DNA from 3 places in the Bradyrhizobium sp. NC92 genome. Region 2 is predicted to be linked to each of the others. Evidence: predicted binding sites of a transcription regulator. Region 2 holds the regulator's gene; each other region holds the start of a gene.
The links. Region 2 encodes PhoB, which activates phosphate uptake and scavenging genes when phosphate is short. Its sites were predicted from a motif close to TGTCATNNANCTGTCAT; they were not measured.
Positions count from the first base shown of each region.

Region 1: N2602_RS17450 (DUF47 domain-containing protein) is a predicted target of PhoB. The motif match lies at 4,485-4,501, and genes of this name have one in related genera.
Region 3: N2602_RS19720 (DUF2278 family protein) is a predicted target of PhoB. The motif match lies at 8,380-8,396, and genes of this name have one in related genera.

Region 1 is NZ_CP104171.1:3,760,977-3,771,112, forward strand. It holds gene N2602_RS17425 (ABC transporter ATP-binding protein) at 1-465, shown strand, start outside; gene N2602_RS17430 (ABC transporter ATP-binding protein) at 458-1,204, shown strand; gene N2602_RS17435 (ABC transporter substrate-binding protein) at 1,260-2,480, shown strand; gene N2602_RS17440 (branched-chain amino acid ABC transporter permease) at 2,556-3,419, shown strand; gene N2602_RS17445 (branched-chain amino acid ABC transporter permease) at 3,421-4,389, shown strand; gene N2602_RS17450 (DUF47 domain-containing protein) at 4,545-5,189, shown strand; gene N2602_RS17455 (inorganic phosphate transporter) at 5,199-6,203, shown strand; gene sugE (quaternary ammonium compound efflux SMR transporter SugE) at 6,196-6,510, opposite strand; gene N2602_RS17465 (peptide chain release factor 3) at 6,685-8,307, shown strand; gene N2602_RS17470 (hypothetical protein) at 8,580-9,158, shown strand; gene N2602_RS17475 (NnrU family protein) at 9,227-9,811, shown strand; gene N2602_RS17480 (class I adenylate-forming enzyme family protein) at 9,963-10,136, shown strand, end outside.
Region 2 is NZ_CP104171.1:8,057,881-8,068,016, forward strand. It holds gene N2602_RS37465 (SGNH/GDSL hydrolase family protein) at 1-541, opposite strand, end outside; gene N2602_RS37470 (SGNH/GDSL hydrolase family protein) at 554-1,333, opposite strand; gene N2602_RS37475 (OpgC domain-containing protein) at 1,333-2,574, opposite strand; gene apaG (Co2+/Mg2+ efflux protein ApaG) at 2,771-3,163, shown strand; gene N2602_RS37485 (Hsp33 family molecular chaperone) at 3,396-4,403, opposite strand; gene argF (ornithine carbamoyltransferase) at 4,574-5,509, opposite strand; gene N2602_RS37495 (aspartate aminotransferase family protein) at 5,509-6,717, opposite strand; gene N2602_RS37500 (GcrA family cell cycle regulator) at 7,178-7,690, shown strand; gene phoB (phosphate regulon transcriptional regulator PhoB) at 7,961-8,668, opposite strand; gene phoU (phosphate signaling complex protein PhoU) at 8,683-9,399, opposite strand; gene pstB (phosphate ABC transporter ATP-binding protein PstB) at 9,411-10,136, opposite strand, start outside.
Region 3 is NZ_CP104171.1:4,211,553-4,221,688, forward strand. It holds gene ntrC (nitrogen regulation protein NR(I)) at 1-938, shown strand, start outside; gene N2602_RS19695 (hypothetical protein) at 1,104-1,250, opposite strand; gene N2602_RS19700 (PAS domain-containing sensor histidine kinase) at 1,428-3,839, shown strand; gene N2602_RS19705 (sigma-54 dependent transcriptional regulator) at 3,857-5,227, shown strand; gene hfq (RNA chaperone Hfq) at 5,477-5,725, shown strand; gene hflX (GTPase HflX) at 5,737-7,119, shown strand; gene N2602_RS19720 (DUF2278 family protein) at 7,287-8,315, opposite strand; gene mazG (nucleoside triphosphate pyrophosphohydrolase) at 8,507-9,325, opposite strand; gene queC (7-cyano-7-deazaguanine synthase QueC) at 9,453-10,136, shown strand, end outside.

The sequences.
Region 1 (10,136 bases), 4.1 Mb from region 2:
GCGCTGGAGAACGTCCGCGTCGCGCTGCAGCGCCAGCATGGCTCCTCGTTCGACTTCTGGCGCTCCAAGTCGGTGCTCAACCGCTTCAACGATCGGGCGCGCGAGCTTTTGAGCGACGTCGGCCTCAGCGAGTTTGCCAGTACGCCTGCGGTCGAGATGCCCTATGGGCGCAAGCGGGCGCTCGAGATCGCAACCACGCTCGCGCTCGACCCGGAGATGATGCTGCTCGACGAGCCGATGGCCGGCATGGGCCACGAGGACATCGACAAGATCGCGGCGCTGATCAAGCGCATCTCCGCGAAATACACCATCCTGATGGTCGAGCATAACTTGAGCGTCGTGGCCAACCTCTCCGACATCATCACCGTGCTGACGCGCGGGCAGGTGCTCGCGCAGGGCCATTACTCAGAGCTCACCAAGGACGAGCGCGTCAAGGAAGCTTACTTGGGAGCCGGTCATGCCTGACACTGCGATCGCCGAGGCTCCGGCCAAGGCTGCGACCGGCGGGAACATCCTGCAAGTCCGCAACCTCGAAGCCTGGTACGGCGAGTCCCACATCCTGCACGGGATCAATTTCGACGTGAATGCGGGCGAGGTCGTCACCCTGCTCGGGCGTAACGGCGCCGGCAAGACCACCACGCTGAAGTCGATCATGGGCATCATCGGCAAGCGTGCCGGTTCGGTGAAGTTCAACAACCAGGAGATCATCCGCGCGACCTCCGACAGGATCGCGCGCATGGGCATTGCCTTCTGCCCGGAAGAGCGGGGCATATTCTCCAGTCTCGACGTCCGCGAGAACTTGATGCTGCCGCCGGTGATCCGTGAAGGCGGATTGTCGCTCGAGCAGATCTTCGAGTTGTTCCCGAACCTGAAGGAGCGGCTGAACAGCCAGGGCACCAAGCTCTCGGGCGGCGAGCAGCAGATGCTCGCGATCGCGCGCATCCTGCGCACCGGCGCGAGCTTCCTGATGCTGGACGAGCCGACCGAGGGCCTCGCGCCCGTCATCATCCAGCAGATCGGCCACACCATTGCGCGGCTCAAGAAGGAGGGCTTCACGATCCTTCTGGTCGAGCAGAATTTCCGCTTCGCCTCCACCGTCGCCGACCGCTATTACGTGGTCGAACACGGCAAGATCATTGACGGATTTTCCAATTCCGAGCTTGCCGCCAACATGGACAAGCTCCACACCTATCTCGGTGTGTAGCCGAGCAGGGCGGACGATCGAGAGTAACTATCAAATGAATATTGGGAGGCTGATTATGAAGCACGGCATTTCGGCAATGTTGCTCGGGACGGCCCTGGCGCTCGGCGCGGCAGGTGGCGCAGTCGCGCAGGACAAGAACATCAAGATCGGCGTGCTGACCGACAATTCGGGACTTTATGCCGACCTCGGTGGCGCTGGCTCGACCGTCGCCGCACAGATGGCGATCGAGGATTCCGGGCTCGCTGCCAAGGGCTGGAAGCTCGACCTGATCTCCGCCGACCATCAGAACAAGCCCGACATCGGCTCCACGATTGCTCGGCAATGGATCGACGTCGAGAAGGTCGACATCTTCATGGATGTGCTGAACTCCGGCGTTGCGCTGGCGGTGAACAACATCGTCAAAGAGAAGAATTCCATCCTGATCAACACAGGTGCAGCGACGTCGGATCTCACCAACGCGCAATGCTCGCCGAACACGGTCCACTGGGTCTATGATACCTATATGCTGGCCAACAGCACCGGGCAGGCGCTGGTGAAGGCGGGCGGCGACACCTGGTATTTCCTCACCGCGGACTACGCCTTTGGCCATGCCCTCGAGCGCGACACCGCCGCGGTCGTGGTGAAGTCGGGCGGCAAGGTGATCGGCAATGTCAAGCATCCGCTGAATACTGCCGACTTCTCGTCCTTCCTGCTTCAGGCGCAGGCCTCCAAAGCCAAGATCATCGGCATGGCGAATGCCGGCGGCGACACCACCAACACCATCAAGCAGGCAGCGGAGTTCGGCATCGTCTCCGGCGGCCAGAAGCTTGCGGGCCTGCTGCTCTTCATCACCGACGTGCACTCGCTCGGTCTGAAGGTGGCGCAGGGCCTGAACTTCACCGAGACCTTCTATTGGGACATGAACGACGGTACGCGCGCGTTCTCCAAGCGCTTCTCCGAGCGCATGAAGAACAAGGCGATGCCCTCGATGGTGCAGGCCGGCGTCTACTCGGGTCTGCTGCATTATTTCAAGGCGCTGGAGGCGATGGGCGGCAACCCGCATGACGGGGCCAAGGTGGTCGCCAAGATGAAGGAGATGCCGACGGAGGATCCGCTGTTCGGCAAGGGAACGATCCGTGCGGACGGCCGCAAGCTACATCCCGCCTATCTGTTCGAGGTCAAAAAGCCCGAGGAATCCAAGGCGCCCTGGGACTATTACAAGCTGATCGGCACGACCCCCGGCGACCAGGCCTTCCGGCCGCTGTCGGAAAGCGCCTGTCCTCTGGTGAAGAAGTAACGGTGAACGATGCAGGCCGGTGCGCAACGGCGCCGGCCTGTTGTTGAGGAATAAAAGGGACCGGGTGCGGGATCGATGCAGGCTCTTTACGCTCAGCTACTGGTGGGACTGATCAACGGCTCGTTCTACGCGCTGCTCAGCCTCGGGCTTGCCGTCATCTTCGGCATGCTCAACATCATCAATTTCGCCCACGGCGCGCTCTACATGATGGGCGCCTTCGTCGCCTATTTCCTGTTGAACCTCGGCGGCATCAATTATTGGTGGGCGCTGCTGCTGGCGCCGATCATCGTCGGCATCTTCGGCATGATCCTGGAGCGGACCATGCTGCAATGGCTGACCGGGCTCGATCATCTCTACGGCCTGCTCCTGACCTTCGGCATCGCGCTGATCGTGCAGGGCGTGTTCCAGAACTATTTCGGCTCCTCGGGTCTGCCTTACGCCATTCCCGACCAGCTCAGGGGCGGCATGAATCTCGGCTTCATGTTCCTGCCGATCTACCGCGGCTGGGTCGTCGTGTTCTCGCTGGCGGTGTGCCTTGCGACCTGGTTCCTGATCGAGAAGACGCAACTCGGCGCTTACCTGCGCGCCGCCACCGAAAATCCGACGCTGGTGCGCGCCTTTGGCATCAACGTGCCGCGCATGATCACGCTCACCTACGGTCTCGGCGTCGGCCTTGCCGCGCTCGCCGGCGTGCTCTCCGCGCCGATCAACCAAGTGCGGCCGCTGATGGGCGCCGACCTCATCATCGTCGTGTTCGCGGTGGTCGTGATCGGCGGCATGGGTTCGATCATGGGCTCCATCATCACCGGCTTCGCGCTCGGTGTGATCGAGGGCCTGACCAAGTATTTCTACCCCGAGGCCTCCAACACCGTCGTGTTCGTGCTGATGGTGCTGGTGCTCCTGGTGAAGCCAACGGGATTGACGGGAAGGGCGGCCTGAGATGACAACCCTGACGGACGACACGCTGCCGACAACCCCGCGCGCGATGCGCGACGAGATGACCGTGTTCGTGGCGATGGCGCTGCTGCTGGCAGCGGTGCCGTTCACGGGCCTCTACCCGTTCTTCGTGATGCAGGCGCTGTGCTTTGCGCTGCTCGCCTGCGCGTTCAACCTGCTGGTCGGCTATGGCGGCCTGCTGTCGTTCGGCCACGCCATGTTCTTGGGGACAGCCGGCTATTGCAGCGCGCATGCGCTGAAAGTGTGGGCGCTGCCGCCGGAGCTCGGCATTCTCGTCGGCGTGGCCGCGGCGTTCGTGCTCTCGATCATCACGGGCTACATCTCAATCCGCCGCCAGGGCATCTATTTCTCGATGATCACGCTGGCGCTGTCGCAGCTGTTGTACTTCATCTATCTCCAGGCCCCGTTCACCCATGGTGAGGACGGCATCCAGGGCATCCCGCAAGGACGCATGTTCGGCCTGCTCGATCTCTCCAAGCCGACGGTGCTGTACTATGTCGTGCTGGTCGGCTTCCTCGCCGGCTTCCTCCTGATCTTCCGCATCATCAACTCGCCGTTCGGCGAGGTGCTGAAGTCGATCCGCGAGAACGAGCAGCGCGCGATCTCGCTCGGCTACCGCACCGACCAGTACAAGTTCCTGGCCTTCGTCCTGTCGGGGACGCTCGCCGGCTTTGCCGGCGCGCTGAAGGTGTTCGTGGCGCAGAACGCCTCGCTCACCGACGTGCACTGGTCGATGTCGGGCGAGGTCGTGCTGATGACCCTGGTCGGGGGGCTCGGCACCATTTTCGGTCCCGTGGTCGGCGCCTTCGTGATCATCGCCATGCAGCAATATCTGGCGGGTTTCGGCCAGTGGGTGACGGTGATCCAGGGCGCGATCTTCGTGGTCTGCGTGCTCACCTTCCGCCGCGGCGTCATCGGCGAAATCGCGCATTACTTCCGGCGATCGCTCTAAGTGGCTGATATTGCATCAATTTCATTGGTGCAGGAAAGCGGTGGATGATCCGGCTCCGCGGGCGTGAGATGACGCGCGCGGATCGAAAATGGTCTATGACAGTTTTATGACAGCCCCTCGCGGGCCTGACCATTTTCAACCGGTAGCCTATCCCCATGATGCGATGGTTTCGTGCGTTCCTGCCCAAGGAAGAACGGTTCTTCGACCTGTTCGACCGGCATGCCCAGACCGTGATCCAGGGCGCAATCGCCCTGCAGGGCATGCTCAATGGGGGTGAGGAGACGCCGGTCTATTGCCAGCGCGTCAACCAGTTCGAGAACGACGCGGATAACATCACCCGCGAGGTGCTGACGGCGGTGCGCCGCACCTTCATCACCCCGTTCGACCGCGGCGACATCAAGAACCTGATCACCTCTCTGGACGATGCCATCGACCAGATGCAGCAGACAGCCAAGGCCGTGATGCTGTTCGAGGTGCGCGCCTTCGAGCCGCCGATGCGCGAGATCGGCGGACTCCTGATCGAATGCGCCAATCTGGTGGGACGCGCGCTGCCTTTGATGCAGTCGATCGGTCCGAACGTCGCCATGCTGACCGCGATCACGGAAGAGCTCGGCAAGCTGGAGGGCCGGGTCGACGATCTCCACGATATCGGGCTGAAGGAGCTGTTCCTCAAGCATCGCGACGGCAATGCGATGGATTTCATCGTCGGGGTCGAGATCTACGACCATCTCGAGAAGGTGGCCGACCGCTTCGATGACGTTGCGAACGAAATCAACAGCATCGTCATCGAGCAGGTATAGGGCCTCGCCGTGGATGCCGCGTTGGGTCTTCCCGTCCTGGTCGGCTTGATCGCCGTCGCGCTGCTGTTCGACTTCCTGAACGGCCTGCACGACGCCGCCAATTCGATCGCGACCATCGTCTCGACCCGCGTTCTGCGGCCGCAATTCGCGGTGTTCTGGGCTGCCTTCTTCAATTTCATCGCCTTCCTGGTGTTCGGGCTGCACGTCGCCCAGACCATCGGCACCGGCATCATCGATCCCGCGGTCGTCGACGCCCAGGTGATCTTCGCAGCGCTCGTCGGCGCCATCGTCTGGAATCTCGTGACCTGGGCGCTCGGCATTCCGTCCTCGTCCTCGCACGCACTGATCGGCGGGCTGGTCGGCGGCGGCATGGCCAAGGCCGGCATCTCGGCCGCGGTGTGGAGCGGCCTGTCCAAGACCGTGCTTGCGATCGTACTGTCGCCGCTGGTCGGCTTCCTGCTCGCGATGTTGCTGGTGGCGATCGTGTCCTGGGCCTCGGTGCGCTCGACGCCGTTCGCGGTCGACCGCGCCTTCCGCATCCTGCAATTCGCCTCCGCCTCGCTCTATTCGCTCGGCCATGGCGGCAACGACGCGCAGAAGACCATGGGCATCATCGCGGTGCTGCTCTATTCGCAGGGCCATCTCGGCAGCGACTTCTCGGTGCCGTTCTGGGTGGTGCTGTCCTGCCAGGCGGCGATGGCGCTGGGCACGCTGATGGGCGGCTGGCGCATCGTCCGCACCATGGGCCTGCGCATCACCAAGCTGACGCCGATGCAGGGCTTTTGCGCCGAGACCGGGGGCGCGGCGACGCTGTTCATGGCGACCTATCTCGGGGTTCCCGTCTCGACCACCCACACCATCACAGGCGCCATCGTCGGCGTCGGCGCCGCCCGCCGCGTCTCGGCGGTGCGTTGGAACGTCGCCAGCTCGATCGTCTACGCCTGGGTGATCACGATCCCGGCCTCGGCCATCGTGGCCGCGCTGACCTGGTGGGTGGTCCAGCTCGTCAGGTAACGAGCTTCAGTCCGATGATGCCGGCGACGATCAGGCCGATGCTGGCGAGGCGGAAGGCCGTAGCCGGCTCGCCGAACAGGACAATGCCGAGCGTCGCCGTGCCGACCGCGCCGATGCCGGTCCAGACCGCATAGGCGGTTCCGACGGGCAGGGATTTGAGCGCAAGCCCGAGCAGGATGACGCTGCCGGCCATGGCCGCAAGCGTGACCGCGGACGGAACAAGCTTGCTGAAACCTTCGGTGTATTTCAGGCCGATCGCCCAGGTGATCTCGAGAAGACCGGCGACGAACAGGATGCTCCAGGCCATGACGACCCTCCATCAAGGCAGGGTCGTCCCCGCGGCTGAGGTGCTGATGGGCGGGGAAGGCCGTCCTCCCCCAAGACTGATATAATCAAGCGTCGATATGGGGCTGGCCGGAAGTCCCCGCAATCACCAAATGAGGCTTGATCAGGCCCGTTTTCCCTGCCACACGCTCCCGCCATGTCCGACATCGCCACCACCACAGCCGAATCGCCGGCCCGTTCCCCGCTTGCCGCTGAGGTGGCGCGGCGGCGGACCTTTGCGATCATCTCCCACCCCGACGCCGGCAAGACCACGCTGACCGAGAAGCTGCTGCTGTTCGGCGGCGCCATCAACCTCGCCGGCCAGGTCAAGGCCAAGGGCGAGCGGCGCAACACGCGTTCGGACTGGATGAAGATCGAGCGCGAGCGCGGCATCTCGGTCGTGACCTCGGTGATGACCTTCGAGTTCGAGGGCCTCGTGTTCAACCTCCTGGACACGCCGGGCCACGAGGACTTTTCGGAAGACACCTATCGCACGCTGACGGCGGTCGATTCCGCCGTGATGGTGATCGACGCCGCCAAGGGCATCGAGGCGCGCACCCGAAAACTGTTCGAGGTGTGCCGGCTGCGCGACATCCCGATCATCACCTTCATCAACAAGATGGACCGCGAGAGCCGCGACGTGTTCGAGCTGCTCGACGAGATCGAGAAGACGCTGGCGCTCGACACCACGCCGATGACCTGGCCGGTCGGCCGTGGCCGCGACTTCCTCGGCACCTATGACGTCGTCAATGGCGGCGTGCGCCTGCTCGAAGGCGGCGGCGCCAAGACCGGCGCGGCGCAGCAGATCGCGATCGAGGAATTGGCCAAGCTCAACGCCAATCTCGACGTCTCCGCCGTGAAGGACGAGCTCGAGCTCGTCACCGCGGCGTCGAAGCCGTTCGAGCTGGAAGCGTTCCGCGAGGGCCATCTGACGCCGGTCTATTTCGGTAGCGCGCTGCGCAATTTCGGCGTCGGCGATCTGCTGGAAGGTCTCGGCAAGTTCGCGCCCGAGCCGCGCGCGCAGGACAGCGACCAGCGCAAGGTCGAGGCCACCGATCCGCGCATGAGCGCGTTCGTGTTCAAGATCCAGGCCAACATGGATCCGAACCACCGCGACCGCATCGCCTTTGCGCGCCTCTGCTCCGGCAAGCTCAGCCGCGGCATGAAGGCCAAGCTCGTGCGCACCGGCAAGAGCATGCCGCTGTCGAGCCCGCAATTCTTCTTCGCGCAGGACCGCTCGGTCGCGGACGAAGCCTTTGCCGGCGACGTCGTCGGCATTCCCAACCACGGCACGCTGCGCATCGGCGACACGCTGACGGAAGGCGAGGAATTCAACTTCGTCGGCGTGCCGAGCTTTGCGCCGGAAATCGTCCGCCGCGTCCGTCTCACCGACGCGATGAAGGCGAAGAAGCTGAAGGAAGCGCTGCAGCAGATGTCGGAAGAGGGCGTCGTGCAGGTGTTCCGCCCCCGCGATGGCGCCCCGGCGCTGGTCGGCGTGGTCGGCGCGCTGCAGCTCGACGTGCTCAAGGCGCGGCTCGAGGCGGAATATTCGCTGCCGGTCGAGTTCGAGGTCAGCGAGTTCCAGCTGGCGCGCTGGGTCTCTTCGGAGGACCGCAAGAAGCTCGACACCTTCATCGCCGCCAACACCTCGAGCATCGCCGACGACGTCGACGGCGATCCCGTCTATCTCGCCCGCAACGAGTTCTATCTCGGCTACACCCGGGAGCGGGCCGAGGGCATCGAGTTCAGCAATGTCAAGGACGTCAAGAAGAAGGGGTAGGGCGGCGCGCCCTCCGCTGGGCGGCCACATACCCGCTGCGCAAGCACACCCTCCGCTGTCACGCAAGCACACCTTCCGCTGTCATGCCCCGGCTTGACCGGGACATCCAGTACGCCGCGGCCTGTCGATTCAGCCACTACCGTCTCGGAGTACTGGGTCGCCCGGTCAAGCCGGGCGACGACAGCGTGCCTGAACGCGAGCATGTGAACGCGCGCGGACTTGACGCGTTCATGGACAGCGCCACTTTTCTCGTGACCTTGCGAGCTCACTCCATGTGGCGCGGCATTCTCGTTCTGATCCTGCTGACGATCTCAACGATCGTCGTCGACGCACGGCCGCGCCAGATCAATCCGATCCCGTTCGCGCACGAGCCTTGCAGCGTGCTCGACGGCGAGCCCTGCACGCCGTCCTATTGCAGCCCGCTCGAACCCGGGCCATGCATTCCCGAGATCGATTACCCTTACGGCCAGAACCTCCAACTCACCGTCGAAAGCGTGCCGGCGGAAGCTGATCGCGCCAAATATCAAAAGCCCGATCACGACCTCGATACGATCGGCGACCTCTTCGCCGCGCTGCGCAGCTGCTGGTCGCCGCCATCGGACCGTGCGCGCACGGGCATGCAGATGTCGGTGCGTTTCAGCTTCAACAAGGCCGGCGGCCTGATCGGCCCGCCGCGCCTCACATACGCGACTGCGGGTGTGCCGGCGGATATCCGAACCACCTATCTCAACGCGATCAATTCATCGCTGAAGGCCTGCCTGCCGCTGAAGTTCACGAGCGGTCTTGGCGGGGCGTTGGCCGGGCGACCCATCGCCATCCGTTATGTCGACAATCGGGAGCTCGGCAAGTAGCGCGAGTTGCGAGCGGCAGCCAATCGATGATACCTCAGAGCCGGGGGCTGCTTTGCGGGGAGGGTGTCGTGGGTCTGCTGGTCATGATCCTGGGGCTGGTGCTGTTTTTTGCATCCCATATCTTCACAACCAAACGAGAGGCACGGGCGCAGGCGATCGCGAGGCTGGGCGAGGGGACCTACAAGCTGCTCTATTCGGCGGTCTCGCTGGCAGGGCTGGCGCTGATCATCTGGGGCTATGCCCACTACCGCAGCTCCGGCTGGATCGACGTCTGGTATCCGCCGAAGGCGATGAAGCACATCACGCTGGCCTTGATGCTGCCTGCAGTCATCCTCGTGGTGGCGTCCTACATGCGTGGCCGCATCTACGCGACGCTGAAGCATCCAATGCTGGCCGGCATCAAGCTGTGGGCCGCGGCGCATCTTTTGGCCAATGGCGATCTCGGCTCCATCATCCTGTTCGGCTCGTTCCTGGGCTGGGCGGTCTATGACCGCATCTCGCTTAAAGCTCGCACCGACGCCGGCGGCCCGCCGATTCCGGTCGGCGGCGTCACCAACGATCTGATCGCGGTCGCGGTCGGCGTGGTCGCCTATCTGGCCCTGGCCTTCGCGTTCCATCCGGTGGTGATCGGTGTGCCCGTGATCGGGGTCTAGCGCATGATCCGGAAAAGTGTGCAACGGTTTTCCGATAAGATCATGCGCAAGAATTAAGTCAGCTGGTCAGCACAAGACGAAACCCGGATGTCCATGCGCGGAAGATAAGAAGATAACAAGATAACAAGAGCAACAAGCCGAGGGCATCCCGATGGACTGGTCGCAATCTCAGATCCCGCCGATGGGGCTCGTGGCGCGCTTTGGCGATCGAGTAGTGCCGGCGTTTTGCGATCGGCCATCGAGCCTCTGGGCGATGATCGCGGACGCCTGCGCCCGCAATGCCGAGGGCGAAGCGTTGATCTGCGGCAATGTCCGCCTGAGCTGG
Region 2 (10,136 bases):
CGTCGATCACCTGCGTCTGCAGGCGCTTCATCATCTCGGGCGCATCCTCGCCGCCGACGCCGGCATTGACGACCGTGATGTCGGCGCTCGGATAGTGACGCCGCAGCTGCGCGGCGAGGCGATTGGGGTAGTTGAACTCCGGCGAGCTCGCGCCGAAGCCCGCGGTCGACGACGAACCGAACGCGACGATGACGACGGGCTGTCCGGCGACGAGCTTGCTCGCGACATGCGGCAGCGAGCCCATCGCCTTGGAGCCGCCCTTCGGCGGCAGGCAAGGCACGCGGCTGAAGATGTCGGCGGCGGACTTCGCGACCTCCTTCACCTTGTCGATGGCGCGCGAGGTGACGCCGCGCGGCTCGGACGACCTCGCCGCGACGGTGGTCTGGGACGGCGCAGCGGGCGCGGGATCAGGTGACTGGGCGGGTGCGGGGGCAGGTTGCGCGGGCGTCTGCGCATGCGAGGCGGGCGTCAGCCATAACAGCGCCGCCGCCGCGGGCACGGCCAGCCATGACGTCAGGCAAAAAGGGCGGAGAGAACTCATTAACGCTAGACCTCAATTTTGCTGCTGGGCCGGCTCCAGGTGAGCAGCGTCAATCACGAACTGTGCCAACGCCCGGCCCAGGCAATCATGGACCTGCTTCGCCAGCTCAGGCCCGCGGGACGGGCTGAACAGGTCGAACTGGCCCTGCTCATTCCACTGCCGCATGATCGCGAAACGATCGAACAGCGGAATGTCGTGCTCCTGCGCAACGACGCGCATATTGTCGAGAAAAGGCTGCGCCGAGATCATGGTCTCGGTGCGCGGGCTGTATTGCAAATTCATCAAGACGACGTCAGCCCCTGCCTTTTGCAGCGCAACAACCCCGTCGGTCACCGCGCCACGAAATTCGTCGGGATCGATGGATCGGATAGCATCCACGGTCCCGGTCTGCCAGATGACCAAAGTAGGCGTTTTTGCTTCCATCAGCTTAACGAAGCTGGACGCGGTCTCCTCTGCCGTTTTCTTGCTCTGTATTTCTACGGAGACGTGCACCACCTCGGACGGCGGCAGCTTCTCCTTGAGGATCGCCTCCATGCGCGCCGGATAGGAGCTGCCCTCCGAGGAAGGAATCGTGGTCGAGCGGCTGCCGATGACCAGGATATCGAGCGGCTTGCCGGCCTTGACCGCCTCGGCGACCTTGGGCAGCTGGCTTTCGCTGGTCAGCAGATAGGACGGCAATTCGCAGGCCGCAGGCACAGGGGACGCGGCAGACGCGGCATCGCCCGCGCGCGCCGTGGGCGCGGCGAGGCTACCGCATAGCAGGATCAGGCTCAGGAGAACCTTCGCCTTCATCAGCCCCCTCCCGCCAGATCGGCGTTGCCGACGGCGTTTTTGGTTTTCGCACCGCTCTTGTCAGCCACACGCTTGTACCACGAAATGACCCAGGCAACCCCCCACATGATCAGGATTCCGGAGAGGCTAATCAACGCATGCATGGCCGGCCCGCCGGAGACTTCGGCGAGGACGAAATGGCCGGCAAAGGCCAGGAAGACGCCAAGGCAGAAGATCTCGAGCGAATGCTGGCCACATAGAATCAATGGTCGCAGCCAGCGCGATTTCAAGCCCGGCCAATCCCGGGGCAGGAAACGCACGGTGAGCGCGGCCAGCGCCAGGAAATGCGTGAAGCGCAGCACGTCGAGGTCGGTCTTGTCGATCGGATACATCCACTGCTCGATCCGCTTCGGCATGAACTGGGACAGCTGCGGCACGTACCAGGTCAGCGTCACGTAGAACGCCGCGACGAGATAGGCGATCGAGATCCACATCGTCACGGGCGAGGCCAGGATGCGCGACATGCGACGCGCACCTCCGAGCGCGCACCATGCACCGAACACGAACAGCAATTGCCAGGCGAAGGGATTGAAGGCCCAGAACCCGTTCGGATAAGCCGAGAGATAGAGATCGTACTCCCAGGTCACCGCGTAGAGCAGGACCGAAAGCCCGAGCGTGACGTCCGGCCGCCATTTCATCGACCACAGGATCAGAGGCAGCGCCAGCATCAGCACGATGTAGAGCGGCAGCACGTCCATGTTGACGGGACGGAAGCGTAGCAGCAGCGCCTGCACGATGGTGACGTCGGGCTGCTTGAGGAAGTCCATGATGCCCATCTCTTCGGTGTAGAGCGGGTTCTCGAACCTGGTCGCCACATAGGAGATCTCGGCGAGAAAGATCGTGAACAGGAAGACGTGGGCGACGTAGATCTGCCAGACCCGGCGCAGGATGCGCGCGGTGGCGATGAGAACGCCGCTCTCCAGCATGGCCCGGCCATAGACGAAGGCAGCGGTGTAGCCGGAGATGAAGATGAAGATCTCGGTGGCGTCGCTGAGGCCGTAATTGCGGATCGTGAACCAGGTCAGCAGACTCGGCGGCAGATGGTCGATGAAGATCAGCCATAGCGCGAGTCCGCGGAACAGATCGAGCCGGAGCTCGCGCTCGCCGATGGCGGGCAGCGTGATGGCTGGCGCAGCGGCGCGCGGCTTGGCGCCCGCGGTTCCTGCGATGGTCGATCCCGTCACTCGGTCGGCAATGGTCATCGGGGCCTGGAAACCGTTCCGCAAATCGCGACGTTGAAGCAGTGTAATGGTCCGGCTGTCGTCTCGCAAAGCGCCCGGATCACATAAGGGTGTCTCCCTAGGTGGTGTGCTTTTCCTCCAATTCTGGCGGGACGATGTCGCCAAGGCCGCCCGTAGGGGTTTGGTTCCCGGGGCGGATTTCGCTATGATGGCAGCCATGTACCGCGCCGTGACCCGCCAGATCGAAGTGACCGTCGAGCCGAACTTTGTTCCGGAGCAATCGTCGGCCGACCGCTCGCGCTACTTCTGGTCCTACACCATCGTCATCACCAATTCGGGCGAGGAGACCGTGCAGCTCAAGACGCGGCACTGGATCATCACCGATGCCTCCGGCCGCCAGCAGGAGGTGAAGGGCGAGGGCGTGGTCGGCGAGCAGCCGATCCTCGCCCCCGGCGAGCGCTTCGAATACACCTCCGGCGTGCCGCTCTCGACCGCCTCCGGCTTCATGACCGGCCGCTACCAGATGGTCAGCGAAACCGGCGAGCGCTTCGAGATCGACGTGCCCACGTTTTCGCTCGACAGCCCGGACAACAAGCGGGTGTTGAACTAGGGGGCGGACTTCGGTGCCGTAGGGTGGGTTAGCCGAAGGCGTAACCCACCATTGTTTGTATCCGCAGAACCAGAAGAGGTGGGTTACGCTACGCTAACCCACCCTACGATGCCCGAGCGCTTGGCGAATAGCCTCTCCAGCCTCGTCATTGCGAGCGCAGCGAAGCAATCCAGACTGCCACCGCGGAAAGGCTCTGGATTGCTTCGCTGCGCTCGCAATGACGAAGGCGACGCTACGCGTCCTCCGCGCCTGCCTCGTGCGGCGTGAACTGGTACACCGACGAGCAGAACTCGCAGGTGACGACGACCTTGTCGTCCTTGACCATGGCGGCGCGGTCGTCGGGCGAGAAGCTCTTGAGCATCGCGGCGACCGCATCGCGCGAGCAGGAGCACCGCGCCTCGAGCACCTGCGGATTGAACACGCGCACGCCGCGCTCGTGGAAGAGGCGGTAGAGCAGCCGCTCGCCGGAGAGCTCGGGATCGATCAGCTCGACGTCTTCGACGGTTTCGATCAGCGAGCGCGCCTCGACCCAGGCATCGTCCTCGGTGACGCTGTGCACCTCGGTGCCGTCGGGAGCATCGCCGGGATGCAAGTCCGCCTGCCGCGCGCGCTCCGGCGCCTTCGGCAGAAACTGCATCAGCATGCCGCCGGCGCGCCAGCGATGCTTGCCGCCGTCGCTCGAGCGCCACTCCTCGCCGACCGCGAGTCGCACACGCGTCGGGATCTGCTCGGAGCGCAGGAAATATTCATGAGCAGCATCTTCCAGGCTGCCGCCATCGAGCGCAACCAGGCCCTGGTAGCGGCTCATGTCGGCGCCCTGGTCGATGGTCATGGCGAGATGGCCGCGACCGAGCAGCGTGCCGGAATCTTTTGCCGTGCCCAGGCGCGAGGCATCAAACCGCGCATAGGCGCGCAGACGGTCCGGGGCCTTGTAGTCGACCACCAGGAACGACACCGGGCCATCGGTCTGGGCCTGAAGAATGAAGCGGCCTTCGAATTTGAGCGCCGAGCCGAGCAGCGTGGTCAGCACGATGGCCTCGCCGAGCAGCTTGCCGACCGGCGCGGGATAATCGTGCTTGGTGAGGATGTCGTCGAGCGCAGGGCCAAGCCGCACCAGGCGCCCGCGCACGTCGAGCGCGTCGACCTCGTAAGGCAGCACGGCGTCATCGACCGGAACCGATGATGGCGCGCGAACCGGGCCTTCAGGCCCGGTATTCATGTCAGGAGATTGGAAAACCATGGCGCATTATCTGGGGTCGGTGGGCGGAAATGGAAGGGGAACGGCCGCATTCCGTCGTCCTCAGAACGACGGGCCGCGCAGCCCGGATGGAGCGCAGCGTAATCCGGGGAGATCGTTCCGCACGCTGAGAACCCCGGATTTCGCTGCGCTCCATCCGGGCTTCAGAAAGGCTACTTCACCGCGTCGAAGCACCAGGCCAGAATTCCCTTCTGCGCGTGCAGGCGGTTTTCGGCCTCATCGAACACGACCGATTGCGGGCCGTCGATCACTTCATCCGTGACCTCCTCGCCGCGATGGGCCGGCAGGCAGTGCATGAACAATGCATCCGCCTTGGCCAGCGACATCAGCTTCGCATTGACCTGGTAGGGCTTGAGCACGTTGTGACGGTGCTCGCCCTCCTTGTCGCCCATCGACACCCAGGTGTCGGTGACGACGCAATCGGCGCCGCGCACCGCGGCCTCGGGATCGGTACCGAGCACGATCGGCGCCCCCGTCGCCTTGATCCAGTCCCGCATGACCTTTTTCGGTGCAAGCTCCGGCGGCGTTGCGACATTGAGCTGGAACTTGAAGCGCTCGGCGGCATGGGCCCAGGACGCCAGCACGTTGTTGTCGTCGCCGGTCCAGGCCACCGTCTTGCCCTCGATCGGGCCGCGATGCTCCTCATAGGTCATGAGGTCGGCCATCACCTGGCAGGGGTGCGAACGCCGCGTCAGGCCGTTGATGACGGGCACGGTGGCGTTGGCCGCAAGCTCCAGCAGCGCATCGTGATTGAGGATGCGGATCATGATGGCGTCGACATAGCGCGACAGCACCCGCGCGGTGTCGGCGATGGTCTCGCCGCGGCCGAGCTGCATCTCGGCGCCGGTGAGCATGATCGCCTCGCCGCCGAGCTGACGCATGCCGACGTCGAACGAGACGCGGGTGCGGGTGGAGGGACGCTCGAAAATCATCGCCAGCGTCTTGCCTTCGAGCGGCCTGACCGGCTGCTGCGCCTTCTGCTTCGCCTTCATGGCGGAAGAGGCGGCGAGCATGCTCTTGAGCTCCGACAGCGGCAGCTCGTTGATGTCCAGGAAGTGCTTTGGAGCTTTGTTGGGCGTCGTGCTCATCAGCTTGCCGCCCGCTTGGTCTGACTGGAGGAGATCGCCGTGCAGGCGCGTTCGAGCCGGCCGACGCTGTCCTCGATCTCCGCTTCGGTGACGATCAAGGGCGGCAGGAAGCGCACGACATTGTCGCCGGCCCCGACGGTGAGCAGCTTTTCGGAGCGCAGCGCCGCGACGAGATCGCCCGACGGCACCACGGCCTTGATGCCGATCAGGAGGCCCTCGCCGCGCACCTCGCAGACGACATCGGGATGACGGTCGATCACGGAGGCGAGCTTCTGCTTGAGCAGCAGCGACATCTTCTGCACGTGGTCGAAGAAGCCGGGCTTGAGCATGACGTCGAGCACGGCGTTCGCAGCCGAGATCGCGAGCGGATTGCCGCCGAAGGTCGAGCCGTGCGAGCCGGGCCCCATGCCGGCGGCAGCATCCGCGGTCGCCAGCACCGCGCCGATCGGGAAGCCGCCGCCGAGCGCCTTGGCGAGCGACATCACGTCCGGTGTGACGCCGGTGCGCTTGTAGGCAAAGAGTTCGCCGGTGCGGCCCATGCCGGTCTGCACCTCGTCGAAGGCGAGCAACAGGCCGCGCTCGTTGCAGAGCTCGCGCAACACCTTCAGGAAGGCGTGAGGCGCAGCACGAACGCCACCCTCGCCCTGGATCGGCTCGATGAGAATGCCGGCGGTGTGCGGGCCGATCGCCTTCTTCACGGCGTCGAGGTCACCGTGCGGCACCTGATCGAAGCCGTCCATCGGCGGACCGAAGCCCTCGAGATATTTCGCAGACCCGGTGGCGGCGAGCGTCGCCAGCGTGCGGCCATGGAAGGCGCCTTCGAAGGTGATGATGCGATAACGCTCCGGATGGCCCTTGGAGAAGTGATGATGGCGGACGAGCTTGACCACACCTTCCAGCGCCTCGGCGCCGGAATTGCAGAAGAATACGAAGTCCGCGAAGCTCTCATTGCAGAGGCGGCTTGCGAGCTTCTCGCCATCGGGGCTCTGGAACAGGTTCGACATGTGCCAGAGCTTCGTCGCCTGCTCCTGCAACGCCTTGACCAGCGCGGGATGAACGTGGCCGAGCGCATTCACCGCCACGCCCGAGGTGAAATCGAGATAGCGATCACCATTGGTCGCGATCAGCCAGCAGCCTTCGCCGCGCTCGAAACCGAGGTCGGCCCTGGCGAAGACGGGGAGCAAATGCGGCGCGGCGCTGTTAGTCATGACGTCACTTGAATGTTGCGGACGGTGTGAGGCACGCATTGCGCAACGCACCATTGACCGGCCCCGGAAAACGAAACGTGCCGCCTTTTAAGGGCGGCACGTGGCACTATCTTATGCCTGGAAAGACGGGTGTCAATGCCGCCCGGAAAGCCTCGCGAAACGCTGAATCCGTAGTCTTGCGGTGCCGATTTTGCGGGTTTTTCACCACGGAACATGTGGAAGCGAGTCGGCGGACTCTTGCGCGGGAGTCACGCCATATTGTAGCGTTTGGACTGTCAGATACGACATCTCGTGCAGCAGTTCTGATCCCAAAAGTCCTCATGTACCGGCGTAAACGTTCGGGCGTCTTGAGCGCGCCCGGCGAGCCTTAAGGGATTCTGGCGGCACGGGTTTTTCAAGGCTTTAGGCAATCGCGGCGAAGGCTCCAGGATGGCAGGCGCGCTGCGAGGGAAAGGGTGCAATGACGGTTTTGACCTGGTCCGATGATCGCGTCGAGCAGCTGAAGAAGCTCTGGGAGGCCGGACTTTCGGCCAGCCAGATCGCGGCGGAGCTCGGCAATGTGACCCGCAATGCCGTGATCGGCAAGGTGCACCGGCTCGGCCTGTCCGGCCGCGCCAAGAGCCCTTCATCGGCAGCACCGCGGCCGCGCAAGGCACGGCCCGCGCAGCACATGATGCGCGTGACGCGACCCGTTGCGCGCGGCAACACCGCGCTGGCGCAGGCCTTCGAGGTCGAGGTGGAAGCCGAGCCGGTTACCTACGACAACGTGGTGCCGATGAGCCAGCGCCTGTCGCTGCTGGAATTGAACGAGGCGACCTGCCACTGGCCGGTCGGCGATCCCTCGAGCCCGGATTTCTTCTTCTGCGGCGGCAAGGCGCTCTCCGGCCTGCCCTATTGCGCCCAGCATTCGCGCGTGGCCTATCAGCCCGCAGCGGACCGCCGTCGCGCACCGGCGAAGCCGAGCACGCGCTGAGCTTGCGGAATTAGTTGGCTGCACATACGGCAGCCGTCACACGATGACGGCTGAACTCACTCGGTGCCATCCCGCGAAGGCGGGGATCCATAACCACAGGGCGCAATTGCTGCGCGAGATGGTCACGCCGGGTCTTCGCCAAACAAAGTCCTTGGGTTGATCGCGACGAGCGCAAGCGCTCGCGCTGAGATCCCGGGCTCGCGCTGGGCGCGCCCCGGGATGACGGTTGAGGGTGTAGCCGCAGCTCACCACACCAACAGCTCGCAGATCTTACGTCTGCTCGGCCTTCGCGAAGCGATCATCCAGCGCGTAGCCGGCGCCGCGGACGGTGCGGATCGGGTCCTGCTCGCGGCCGAGATTGAGCAGCTTGCGCAGGCGGCCGATATGGACGTCGACGGTACGCTCATCGATATAGATGTCGCGGCCCCAGACGCTATCGAGCAGCTGCTCGCGCGAGAACACGCGGCCGGGATGCTCCAGGAAGAACTCCAGCAGGCGATATTCGGTCGGGCCGAGATCGATCGGCCGGCCCGAGCGCGCCACGCGGCGCTTGTCGCGGTCGAGCTCGATGTCGCCATAGGCGAGCACGGTGGCGAGCCGCTCGGGGCTGGCGCGCCTGAGCAGACCCTTCACGCGCGCGAGCAGCTCCGGCACCGAGAACGGCTTGACGATGTAATCGTCGGCGCCGGTTGCGAGGCCCCGTACCCGCTCGCTCTCCTCGCCGCGCGCGGTGAGCATGATGATCGGCAGCTGCTTGGTCTCGGGACGGGTCCGAAGCCGCCGGCACAGCTCGATGCCCGACAGGCCCGGCAGCATCCAGTCGAGCACGATCAGATCGGGAATGTGCTCCTTGAGGCGGGTGTCGGCGTCGTCGCCGCGCATCACCGTCTCGACGTCATAGCCGTCGCCTTCGAGGTTGTAGCGGAGAAGCTCGGTGAGAGCTTCCTCGTCCTCTACCACCATAATGCGTGCGCCCATGTTGTCGTCGCTCCTTAGGTATTCGGCACCGTCGTGGCGAAGGTCGTCATGTCGCCCTTCGGCCGCTTGTCGGTGATCGCCTGGCCCTCGATCATGTAGAACACGGTCTCGGCGATGTTGGTGGCGTGGTCGCCGATCCGCTCGATGTTCTTGGCACAGAACATCAGGTGGATGCAGAACGAGATATTGCGCGGATCCTCCATCATATAGGTGAGGAGCTCGCGGAACAGCGAGGTGCAGATGGCGTCGACTTCCTCGTCGCCCTTCCACACCGCCATCGCCGCCGGCAAATCGTGCGCGGCATAGGCGTCGAGCACGCTCTTGACCTGCTGCTGCACGAGGTCTGTCATGTGCTCCAGGCCGCGGAACAGCTTGAGCGGATGGAAATCCGTCTCCAGCGCCGCGACGCGCTTGCCCATGTTCTTGGCGAGATCGCCGATGCGCTCGAGATCGGTCGCAACGCGCATGGCGCCGACGATCTCGCGCAGGTCGACGGCCATTGGCTGGCGGCGGGCGATGGTGAGCACGGCGCGCTCCTCGATGCGCTTCTGCAGCGCGTCGAGATCGGCGTCGGTGGTGACGACGCGCTGGCCGAGTGCCACGTCGCGGCGGATCAGCGCGTCGACGGAATCGACGATCATGCGCTCGGCGATGCCGCCCATCTCGGCGACCAGGCGAGTGAGCTCCTGAAGATCGCTGTCGAAGGCCTTTACGGTATGTTCAGAACCCATATTCCGTCTCCTCAGCCGAACCGGCCGGTGATGTAATCCTGCGTGCGCCGATCGCTCGGCGACGTGAAGATCTTGCTGGTGTCGTCGAACTCGATCAGCTCGCCGAGATACATGAAGGCGGTCTTGTCGGAGACGCGCGCCGCCTGCTGCATGTTGTGGGTGACGATCGCGATCGTGTAGTTCTCGGACAATTCCTGGATCAGTTCCTCGACCTTGGCGGTCGAGATCGGGTCGAGCGCCGAGCAAGGCTCGTCGAACAGGATCACCTCGGGCCGCACCGCGACGGTGCGGGCGATGCAGAGGCGCTGCTGCTGGCCGCCGGAGAGCGACAGGCCGGAGGCATTGAGCTTGTCCTTGACCTCGTTCCACAGCGCGCCGCCGCGCAGCGCCTTCTCAACACGGCCGTCCATCTCCGACTTCGAGATCTTCTCGTACAGACGAATGCCGAAGGCAATGTTCTCGTAGATTGTCATCGGGAACGGCGTCGGCTTCTGGAACACCATGCCGACCCGGGCCCGCAACAGGTTGAGGTCCAGCTTGGCGTCGAGGATGTTGGTCTGGTCAAGCAGCAGCTGGCCGGTGGCGCGCTGGCCCGGATAGAGGTCGTACATCCGGTTGAAGATGCGCAGCAGGGTCGACTTGCCGCAGCCCGACGGGCCGATGAACGCCGTGACGCGGTTGGTGCCGAGCGTCAGATTGATGTTCTTCAGCGCGTGGTGCTCACCGTAGTAGAAATT
Region 3 (10,136 bases), 3.8 Mb from region 2:
AGTCCGGCACCGGCAAGGAGCTGGTGGCGCGGGCGCTGCACGATTACGGCAAGCGCCGCAACGGCCCGTTCGTCGCGGTCAACATGGCGGCGATCCCGCGCGATCTCATCGAGTCCGAATTGTTCGGCCACGAGCGCGGTGCCTTCACCGGCGCCAACACCCGCGCCTCCGGCCGCTTCGAGCAGGCCGAGGGCGGCACGCTGTTCCTGGATGAGATCGGCGACATGCCGATGGAGGCGCAGACCCGCCTGCTGCGCGTATTGCAGCAGGGCGAATACACCACCGTCGGCGGCCGCACCCCGATCAAGACCGACGTGCGCATCGTCGCGGCCTCCAACAAGGATCTGCGCGTCCTGATCCAGCAGGGCCTGTTCCGGGAAGACCTGTTCTTCCGCCTCAATGTCGTGCCGCTGCGGCTGCCGCCGTTGCGCGAACGCATCGAGGACCTGCCGGATCTCGTGCGGCACTTCTTCACGCTGGCCGAGAAGGACGGACTGCCGCCGAAGAAACTGGATACGCTGGCGCTGGAGCGGCTGAAGCAGCACCGCTGGCCCGGCAACGTGCGCGAGCTAGAAAACCTCGCCCGACGCCTCGCCGCGCTCTATCCGCAGGACGTGATCACGTCCTCCGTCATCGATGGCGAGCTCGCACCGCCCTCGGTCAGCCCGGGCGCCGCGGTCCAGCAGGGCGTCGACAATCTCGGCGGCGCCGTGGAGGCGTATCTGTCCTCGCACTTCCAGGGCTTCCCGAACGGCGTGCCGCCGCCGGGCCTCTATCACCGCATCCTCAAGGAGATCGAGGTGCCGTTGCTGACGGCGGCGCTCGCCGCCACCCGCGGCAACCAGATCCGCGCCGCGGACCTGCTCGGTCTCAACCGCAACACGCTGCGGAAGAAGATCCGGGACCTCGACATCCAGGTGTATCGGAGCGGGGGCTAGTCTCTCGAAGCGGACGGTGGCTCAGCTCCCCCTACCAAGGCAGAGCTGAGCCTGTCCGGATCGCGCTGGCCGTTGTGGCTGACGCGGTGAGCAGAAGTCCGCGCTGGGCCCAAATGTTCCGGTCGCCCATTTAAATTTGTTAGGCCGCAGCGCGCGGCATCACATCTATCTGACCAGCCGCCCAGATGCCGGCATCACGCTGGCGAGAGTCACCGGGTCCTGCTTATGGCCGAGGCCGTTGACCAGGAGGTCGGAGGCCACGATCAGCAGCAGAACGGCCGAAACCATCGTCGCGAGACAGATCTTATCCATGCTGATCAAGCCGGAATGGCGGGAATCCGTTCCCGTCCCTCCGGCATGTGCCTGTGGATTGCGCGGGGCGGCCGCGGCCAAGGCGCCGCGGAATTGTCGCAATTCGGCAACAATGTGGTACGAATACATCAGTATCCGCGCGTCCGCGGACCCGTTTTCAGCACCACCATTGCCGGAATGACCAGCGCAGAGACCTCGGCCGCACACTTTGACACGGCCCCAGCGGAAGAGCCCCGGCGTTGGTCGGTGCGACGCTGGCTGGCGCCCTTTGCCGTCGCGCTGGCGCTGCTGTCGGCCTTCCTGACCTTCCTGGTCCTGACCGGTCTGAGCACGATCGAGCCGACGCCCGGGGTGGTCCGCACATTCTATCTGATCAATGCCGCCACGATCCTGCTGCTGGTCGGGATCATCGTCCGGGAACTCTGGCAGCTGATCCTGGCGCGGCGGCGGGGCAGGGCGGCGGCGCGTCTTCACGTCCAGATCGTCAGCCTGTTCTCGATCGTCGCGGTGCTGCCGGCGGTGCTGGTCGCCGTCGTCGCCAATGTCACCATCGAGCGCGGCCTCGACCGGCTTTTCTCCGGGCCGACCAAGCAGGTCATCCAGAACTCGCTGACGATCGCGCGGGCCTATATGCAGGACCATGCGCAGCTGATCCGCGGCGACATTCTCGGCATGGCCAACGACATCGCCCATGCCCGGCCGCTCTATGACCAGGACCGCCGCACGTTTCGCGAGATGCTGACGGCGAGCGCCGCGTCCCGCAACCTGCCGGGCGCGATGATCATCGACAAGAACACCAACATTCTGGAATCCGCCGACACCGGCATGCGGCTCGCTTATTCGCCGCCCGCGCCCGACTTTCTCAGCAACGTCAACGAGGCCGAGCCCGAGATCGCGGTGCTCCCCGATGCGAGCTTCGTCGCCGCGGTGATCCGCCTGCGTGCCTTCAACGACACCTTCCTCTATGTCGCCCGGCCGCTTGATCCGAATGTCGTCAATCAGCTCAAGCAGACCGAGGTCAGCGTCGCCGAATACGCCCAGATCGAATCGCGCCGGCTCGGTATCCAGGTCGCCTTCGCGCTGATGTTCGCGGTGATCGCGTTGACCATCTTGATGGCTTCGGTGCTGATCGGTCTCAATTTCGCCAACTCGCTGGTCTCGCCGATCCGGCGGCTGATGAATGCGGCCCACACGGTCTCGACCGGCGACCTGCACGTCCAGGTGCCCGTGCACCAGTCGGAAGGCGACCTCGCCCAGCTTGGCGAGACCTTCAACAAGATGACGCAGGAGTTGCGCAGCCAGCGCGACGAGCTCGTGAGCGCCAGCGACCTCATCGACAGCCGCCGCCGCTTCATCGAAGCGGTGCTGTCTTCGGCGAGCGCCGGCATCATCGGCGTCGACGCGTCCGGCAGCGTCGGCATCCTCAACCGCTCCGCCGAGAAGCTGATCGGGCATTCCGAAGCCGAGACGCTCGGCCACCCGCTCTCCGACGTGCTGCCCGAGCTGGACGAGATGATGAAGACCGCGCGGGAAGGGACCCAGCGCCTGGTGCAGGGCCAGATCACGATCACCCGCGACGGCACCGAGCGCAACCTCTCGGTCCGCGTCAGCGCCGAGAAGAACCAGCCGCACGACAGCTACATCATCACGCTCGACGACATCACCGAGCTGGTCTCGGCGCAGCGCACCTCGGCCTGGGGCGACGTCGCGCGCCGCATCGCCCACGAGATCAAGAACCCGCTGACCCCGATCCAGCTCTCGGCCGAGCGCATCCGCCGCAAGTTCGGCAAGACCATCACCGAGGACAAGGACAAGCAGATCTTCGATCAGTGCACCGACACCATTGTGCGCCAGGTCGACGACATCAGGCGCATGGTCGACGAGTTCTCGCGCTTTGCGCGGATGCCCAAGCCCGTGATGGAGGGTGAGGACGTCGCCGACACCGTGCGCCAGGCGGTGTTCCTGATGAAGGTCGCCCATCCCGAGATCGACATCGAGGCTGAGTTCAAGCAGGATCCGCTGCGCGCCCAGTTCGACCGGCGCCTGATCTCGCAGGCGGTCACCAACATCGTCAAGAACGCCACCGAGGCGATCGAGCAGGTCCCGCCCGAGGAGCTCGGCAAGGACGATGGCAAGGGCCGTATCGACGTCGTGGTGTCGCGCGAGGGCGACGACGTGCTGATCGACGTCATCGACAACGGCATCGGCCTGCCCAAGGTCGCGCGCTCGCGCCTGCTCGAGCCGTACGTCACCACGCGCGCCAAGGGCACCGGGCTCGGGCTCGCCATCGTCGGCCGCGTGCTGGAAGACCATGGCGGGCGGATCGAGCTGAAGGATGCCTCCGACTTCCGTGCAGGCCAGCGCGGCGCCTGGATGCGCATGCGCTTTGCCGTCTCAGGGCAACCCGCGAAAACGGAGCACGTGCCGGCGGCCAACGCCGCGACCGAGACGACCTCCAAAGCCGACATCACGCAAACGGTGACGGAATCCGTCGAGAACCGGGAAACAAAAGAGCCGGCCGCCGGAACCAAAGAGCCGGCTGAAAAGACCAATGATTCAACCAAAATCGAAGCCTCAACAGGCAGCTGACAAGACAGGCGCGATCCATGGCAAGTGAAATTCTGATTGTCGATGATGAGGCCGATATTCGGGATCTCGTTGCGGGCATTCTCGAAGACGAGGGATTCGTCACAAGGACCGCACGCGACAGCGACTCGGCGCTTGCCGAGATCGCCAATCGTCGGCCGCACCTGGTATTCCTCGACATCTGGCTGCAGGGCTCCAAGCTCGACGGCCTGCAGCTCCTGGAGCAGGTCAAGAAGGACAATGCCGATCTGCCCGTCGTGATGATCTCCGGCCACGGCAACATCGAGACCGCGGTCGCCGCGATCAAGCGTGGCGCCTACGATTTCATCGAGAAGCCGTTCAAGGCCGACCGCCTCATCCTGGTCGCGACCAGAGCGCTGGAGAACTCGCGGCTCAAGCGCGAGGTCAAGGAGCTGAAGCAGCTCGCGCCGAGCGCCAGCCAGCTGGTCGGCCGCTCGCCCAGCATGAACCAGCTGCGCCAGACCATCGAGCGGGCGGCCAAGGCCAACAGCCGCATCCTGATCGTCGGCCCCGCCGGCGCCGGCAAGGAGCTGACCGCGCGCACGCTGCATGCCGCCTCGGGCCGCGCCGACGGCCCCTTCGTCGTCATCAACGCCGCCGCGATCACACCCGAGCGGATGGAGCATGAGCTGTTCGGCGTCGAGCAGTCCAATGGCGAGCAGCCGCGCAAGCCTGGCGCGCTCGAAGAAGCGCATGGCGGCACGCTGTTCATCGACGAGATCGCGGACATGCCGCGCGAGACCCAGAACAAGATCCTGCGCGTGCTGGTGGAGCAGTCGTTCCAGCGCGTCGGCGGTACCGCCAAGGTGCAGGTCGACGTGCGCATCATCTCATCGACCGCCCGCAATCTCGAAGAGGAGATCACGGCCGGCCGCTTCCGCGAGGATCTCTACCACCGGCTCTCGGTGGTGCCGATCCGCGTGCCTGCACTGTCGGAGCGGCGCGAGGACATTCCGGAATTGATCGACTATTTCATGGAGCAGATCTCGGCGGGCAGCGGCCTGCCCAGGCGCCAGATCGGTCAGGACGCGATGGCGGTGCTGCAATCGCATGTCTGGCCCGGCAATGTGCGTCAGCTCCGCAATAATGTTGAAAGAGTCATGATTCTGGCCGCCGGTGGGCCGGAGGTCATCATCACCGCCGACATGCTGCCGCAGGACGTCGGCTCGATGGTGCCGGCGATGCCGACCAGCAACAATGGCGAGCACATCATGGGCCTGCCGCTGCGCGAGGCACGCGAAGTGTTCGAGCGCGACTATTTGATTGCACAGATCAGCCGTTTCTCAGGAAATATTTCCCGAACGGCCGAGTTCGTTGGCATGGAACGTTCGGCCTTGCACCGGAAGTTGAAAGCGCTCGGCGTCGGCTAAGGCTGCGACGCCGCGGCGGCATCTCGACAATAGGCGAAGAAAATCATCGATTTCCGTAATTTTTCGGGGCAATAGGGCCGGGCCTGCCGCTTGAAGCGGCTTGCCTAATATCCCGACCTGTCCTCTAATCGAACCGCTGTTCCTTCCGAGGGGGATCTCATGAGGGACGGCAACCGGAGGAGGCCCCGAACTCCACAAAGAGGGCCGCATCCGGCGCAATAAAAAGAAACTCAAAGCGAGAAAAAAACAATGGCGGCAGACCGCGCACAAAACCTACAGGACACCTTCCTAAATCACGTTCGCAAAACCAAGACGCCACTGACGATCTTTCTGGTCAACGGAGTGAAGCTCCAGGGCATCGTGACCTGGTTCGACAATTTCTGTTTGCTGCTTCGGCGCGACGGTCATTCGCAGCTCGTCTACAAGCATGCGATCTCGACCATCATGCCGGGCGCTCCGATTCAGCTGTTCGAAGGCGGCGAGGACCAGCCGGCTTGAGAGTGATCTGATTGGAACCCCGGAATTTCGACGGGGATGCCGACCGTCCACGGTCGGCAGGGGCTACGCAGACGGGGCGGGTGCTTGTCATCGGTCCCTACTTGCGCGTGCGCGCGGGCGGTGCCGACGCGCAATCGGAGACTCATGCCTTGCGAGACACCGAGGCCCGGCTCGATGAAGCCGCGGGCCTTGCGCGCGCGATCGATCTCGTCATTGCCGACGCCACCGTCGCCCCGGTCAGCCAGATCCGGCCCGCGACCTATATCGGCAAGGGCAAGGTCGAGGAGATCGCCGGGCTGATCAAGACCCTCGAGGTCGAGCTCGTGGTGATGGATTGCGCGCTGTCGCCGATCCAGCAGCGCAACCTCGAGAAGGAATGGCACGCCAAGGTGCTCGACCGAACCGGGCTCATCCTCGAAATCTTCGGCCGTCGCGCCAAGACCAGGGAAGGCTCGCTGCAGGTCGAGCTTGCGCATCTCAACTACCAGCGCTCGCGCCTGGTGCGCTCCTGGACCCATCTCGAACGCCAGCGCGGCGGTTTCGGCTTCATGGGCGGTCCCGGCGAGACCCAGATCGAGGCCGACCGTCGCCTGATCCAGGAGCGCATCTCCAAGCTGGAGAGCGAGCTGAAAAAGGTGCAGGCGACGCGGCGGCTGCATCGCGCCGGCCGCCAACGCGTGCCGTATCGCGTCGTCGCGCTGGTCGGTTACACCAATGCCGGCAAGTCGACGCTGTTCAATCGCCTGACCCGCGCCGACGTGCAGGCGGCCGACATGCTGTTTGCGACGCTCGATCCCACCTTGCGGGCGCTCAACCTGCCGCATGGCGGCAAGGCGATGCTGTCGGACACCGTCGGCTTCATCTCCAACCTGCCGACGCAGCTCGTCGCCGCCTTCCGCGCCACGCTGGAGGAGGTGCTGGAGGCCGACGTCATCCTGCATGTCCGCGACATCTCGCATGAAGACGCCGAGGCGCAGCAGAGCGACGTTGACGCGGTGCTGCGCCAGCTCGGCATCAACCCCGACGATTCCGGCCGCATCATCGAGGTCTGGAACAAGATCGACCGTTTCGATCCCGAGCAACGTGAAGAGCTGCTCAACATCGCCGCGCGCAGGCCGGAGGATCATCCGGCGATGCTGGTCTCAGCCGTGTCGGGCGAGGGCATCGATGCTCTGCTCGCCGCGATCGAGCAACGCCTGGCCGCCAAGCGCACCACGCTCGATCTCTCGATCGACGCCGCCGACGGCGCCGGCATCAGCTGGCTGCACCGCAATGCCGAGGTGCTGTCGAAGGAGCTGCACGACGGCCGCTTCGATATGACGGTGCGGGTGGACGAGACCAAGCGGGATATCGTGGTGAACAGGTTCGACGCCGTGCCGCATCACGCCACATAACGGCGCGATGCCATTGGTGCGCGGCATCGATCGCATCTGGCGACGAGAGATCACACGCGGCATGGATCTATACACCCTCGTGCGCTCTGCGCACGGGGCACGGGGCACGGACGGCAGCCGACCTGGCGGCGTGCTGACGCTGGTCGGTTGCGGGCTTGATCAGCACATCAGAACGGAATTGTCAGGCCCGGATGTTTGGCTTGCGCCCTGGTATAGGCGACGCCGTGAACCTTGATACCACGCGTGTCCAGCAGCGAGATAATGCCGCCCTGGTTCGACAATTCCATCGGCTTCTCCACGACGACGGCGAGCGTTCCTCCGGCTGCGATCGTCCCCGACAGCGTCATCTTCTTCTTCTGCTTGTCGGCCAGCTTCCAGCCGGTGAGATCGATGTCGCGATCGGCCGTGTTGAGCAGTGTGACGACTTCGCGCTCCGGCGTCTTCACGGCGTTGACGATTGCCGCAATGATCCGCACGAGCCCATCCGGCATTTCCTCTGTCGGAGGGGCCGTCGGATCCAGCGGCGCTGTCGGCGTGCCGCCGCCGAGATCAATCGGATGACCGGTCTCGTCGTCAGTGTGCCAGGCCTGCGTCTGGAATTTGAGAAGGACTGCCGTCCATAAATTTTGCTCCGGGAATTCGAACACGAGCCCGCCGTCCTGCCACGGCCCGTTGTCGCCCGAGAACCTTCCGATGGGATTTCCCTGGTTCATATGGATGTCGTGAATGCCGCGTCCCGGCCTGAAGCCGAAATAATTGTCCGCCTTGGTCTCGGGGCCCCATGTCTCGCCGAACGCGTAGACCATCGCGCTTTCGTCCGAGAGTGCGCGCTGGACGAACTGGTCGAGCTTCTCGTTGAGGTCGTTGTCCGGCCCAGGTACGGACAGCGGTAGCGGCACCATCTCCTGGGGCTGCATCAGATTACCGCGGATGAAGTCCAGCGCGATGCTGTTGGGCTGGGGGGCCTGCGGGTGCAGCCCCTCCGGGAGTGCCGCGAGTCGTTCGGTGATCGGATGGACGAAACGAGATCGCACCAGGAATTCGACCTCGCTTCCGTCGGCCGACTGCACGTTGACGGCAATACGGAAATCTTCACCGCCGGCGACGATATGGACTTGATAGTGCGGCGACCTGCCGGTGCCGAAACGCATCGCAATCGGGCGTCCCTTGAGGACTGAATAATGTTTCAATGGCATCGCGCTTCACCTGCCGTAGGGGGGGGTGGCTGCGTCAGAACTATACAACTTTAGACTGTCTGCGGTGACAATTTCATGGCGGCGGCTTGACGCATCTTTCCGTGCGAGCCGCTGGGGGCGGTCAATCGGGGTACATTGCTGACCGATCGGCGGTGGATGGTGTTGCCGGATCTCTCTGCCACCGCACCCGGCTAAGTGGCGGTCTTCGCCGCATTCCACAGCGCGTCCATCTCCGCCAGCGAGGCCTGCTCGAGCGTGCGGCCCTGCGCCGCCAGCGCCCGCTCGATATAGGCAAAGCGCCGCTCGAATTTGGCGTTGGTCGCGCGCAGCGCGGCTTCCGGATCGGCGTCGACGTGGCGGGCGAGATTGACGAGGGCGAACATCAGGTCGCCGGTCTCTTCCGCCAGGCCCGCGCGGTCGTTGCGGTCCAGCGCGGCTTCGATCTCGTCGGCTTCCTCGCGGATCTTCTGCAGGACCGCGCGCGGGTCGTTCCAGTCGAAGCCGACGGTGGAGGCCTTGCGCTGCAGCTCCATCGCGCGCGTCAACGCCGGCTGGCCGGCCTTCACGCCCGACAGCAGCGACTTGTGCGTCGGCGTCGCTTCCGGCGGCCGGCGCGCGGCGCGTTCGGCCTTTTCCTCGGCCTTGATGCGGTCCCAGACCTCCTTGACGTGGTGCGGGGCGAGATTGCCGTCCTTGTCGGCGAAGACGTGGGGATGGCGGCGGATCATCTTGCGGGTGATGGCCTCGACCACGTCACCAAAATCGAACGCGTTCTGCTCTGAGGCCATCTGCGCGTGGAACACAACCTGAAGGAGGAGATCGCCGAGCTCCTCTCTGAGATCGTCGAGATCGCCGCGGGTGATGGCGTCGACCACCTCATAGGCTTCCTCGATCGTGTAGGGCGCAATCGTCGCAAAGTCCTGCTCGAGGTCCCAAGGGCAGCCGGTCACCGGGGTGCGCAGTGCCGCCATGATCTCGATCAGGCGGGAGATATCGCGGGAGGGGGTCATTGCCGGGCAGTCTCCTGGGGTCCAGAGCCTTATGCCAAAAGCGGACCCCCGATCCCAGCGCAAGGCGGCGGAACAGGCCGATTTCCACCGATTGGCGAGCAAGTCGCGCAATGCTAAAGCGCGGGCCATGAGCGACGCATTTTCTTCCGAAACCGCGCTGGTGCTGTTCTCCGGCGGCCAGGATTCCACCACCTGCCTCGCCTGGGCTTTGAGCCGCTTCGCCCGCGTGGAGACGCTGGGGTTCGAGTACGGCCAGCGCCACGCCATCGAGCTTGACTGCCGCGACCGCCTGCTCGACGGCATCAAGGGCCTGCGCGCCGATTGGGCCGCAAAGCTGGGCGAGAGCCACACGCTGTCGATCCCGACGCTGGCGGCCGTCTCCGAGACGGCGCTAACCCGCGACGTCGCGATCGCGATGGGCGCGGACGGCCTGCCCAACACCTTCGTGCCGGGCCGCAACCTCGTGTTCCTGACCTTCGCCGCAGCGCTCGCTTACCGGCGCGGCATCCGCCACATCGTCGGCGGCATGTGCGAGACCGACTATTCCGGCTATCCCGATTGCCGCGACGAGACCATCCGCGCCGTGCAGGCCGCGCTCTCGCTTGGCATGGCGAGGCCCTTCGAGCTGCACACGCCATTGATGTGGATCGATAAGGCCGCGACCTGGAAGCTGGCGCACGATCTCGGCGGCGAGGGGCTGGTCGATTTGATCCGTGAGCAATCGCACACCTGCTATCTCGGCGAACGCGGCGCGCGGCACGAATGGGGTTATGGCTGCGGCGAGTGCCCGGCCTGCAGTTTGCGGGCGAGG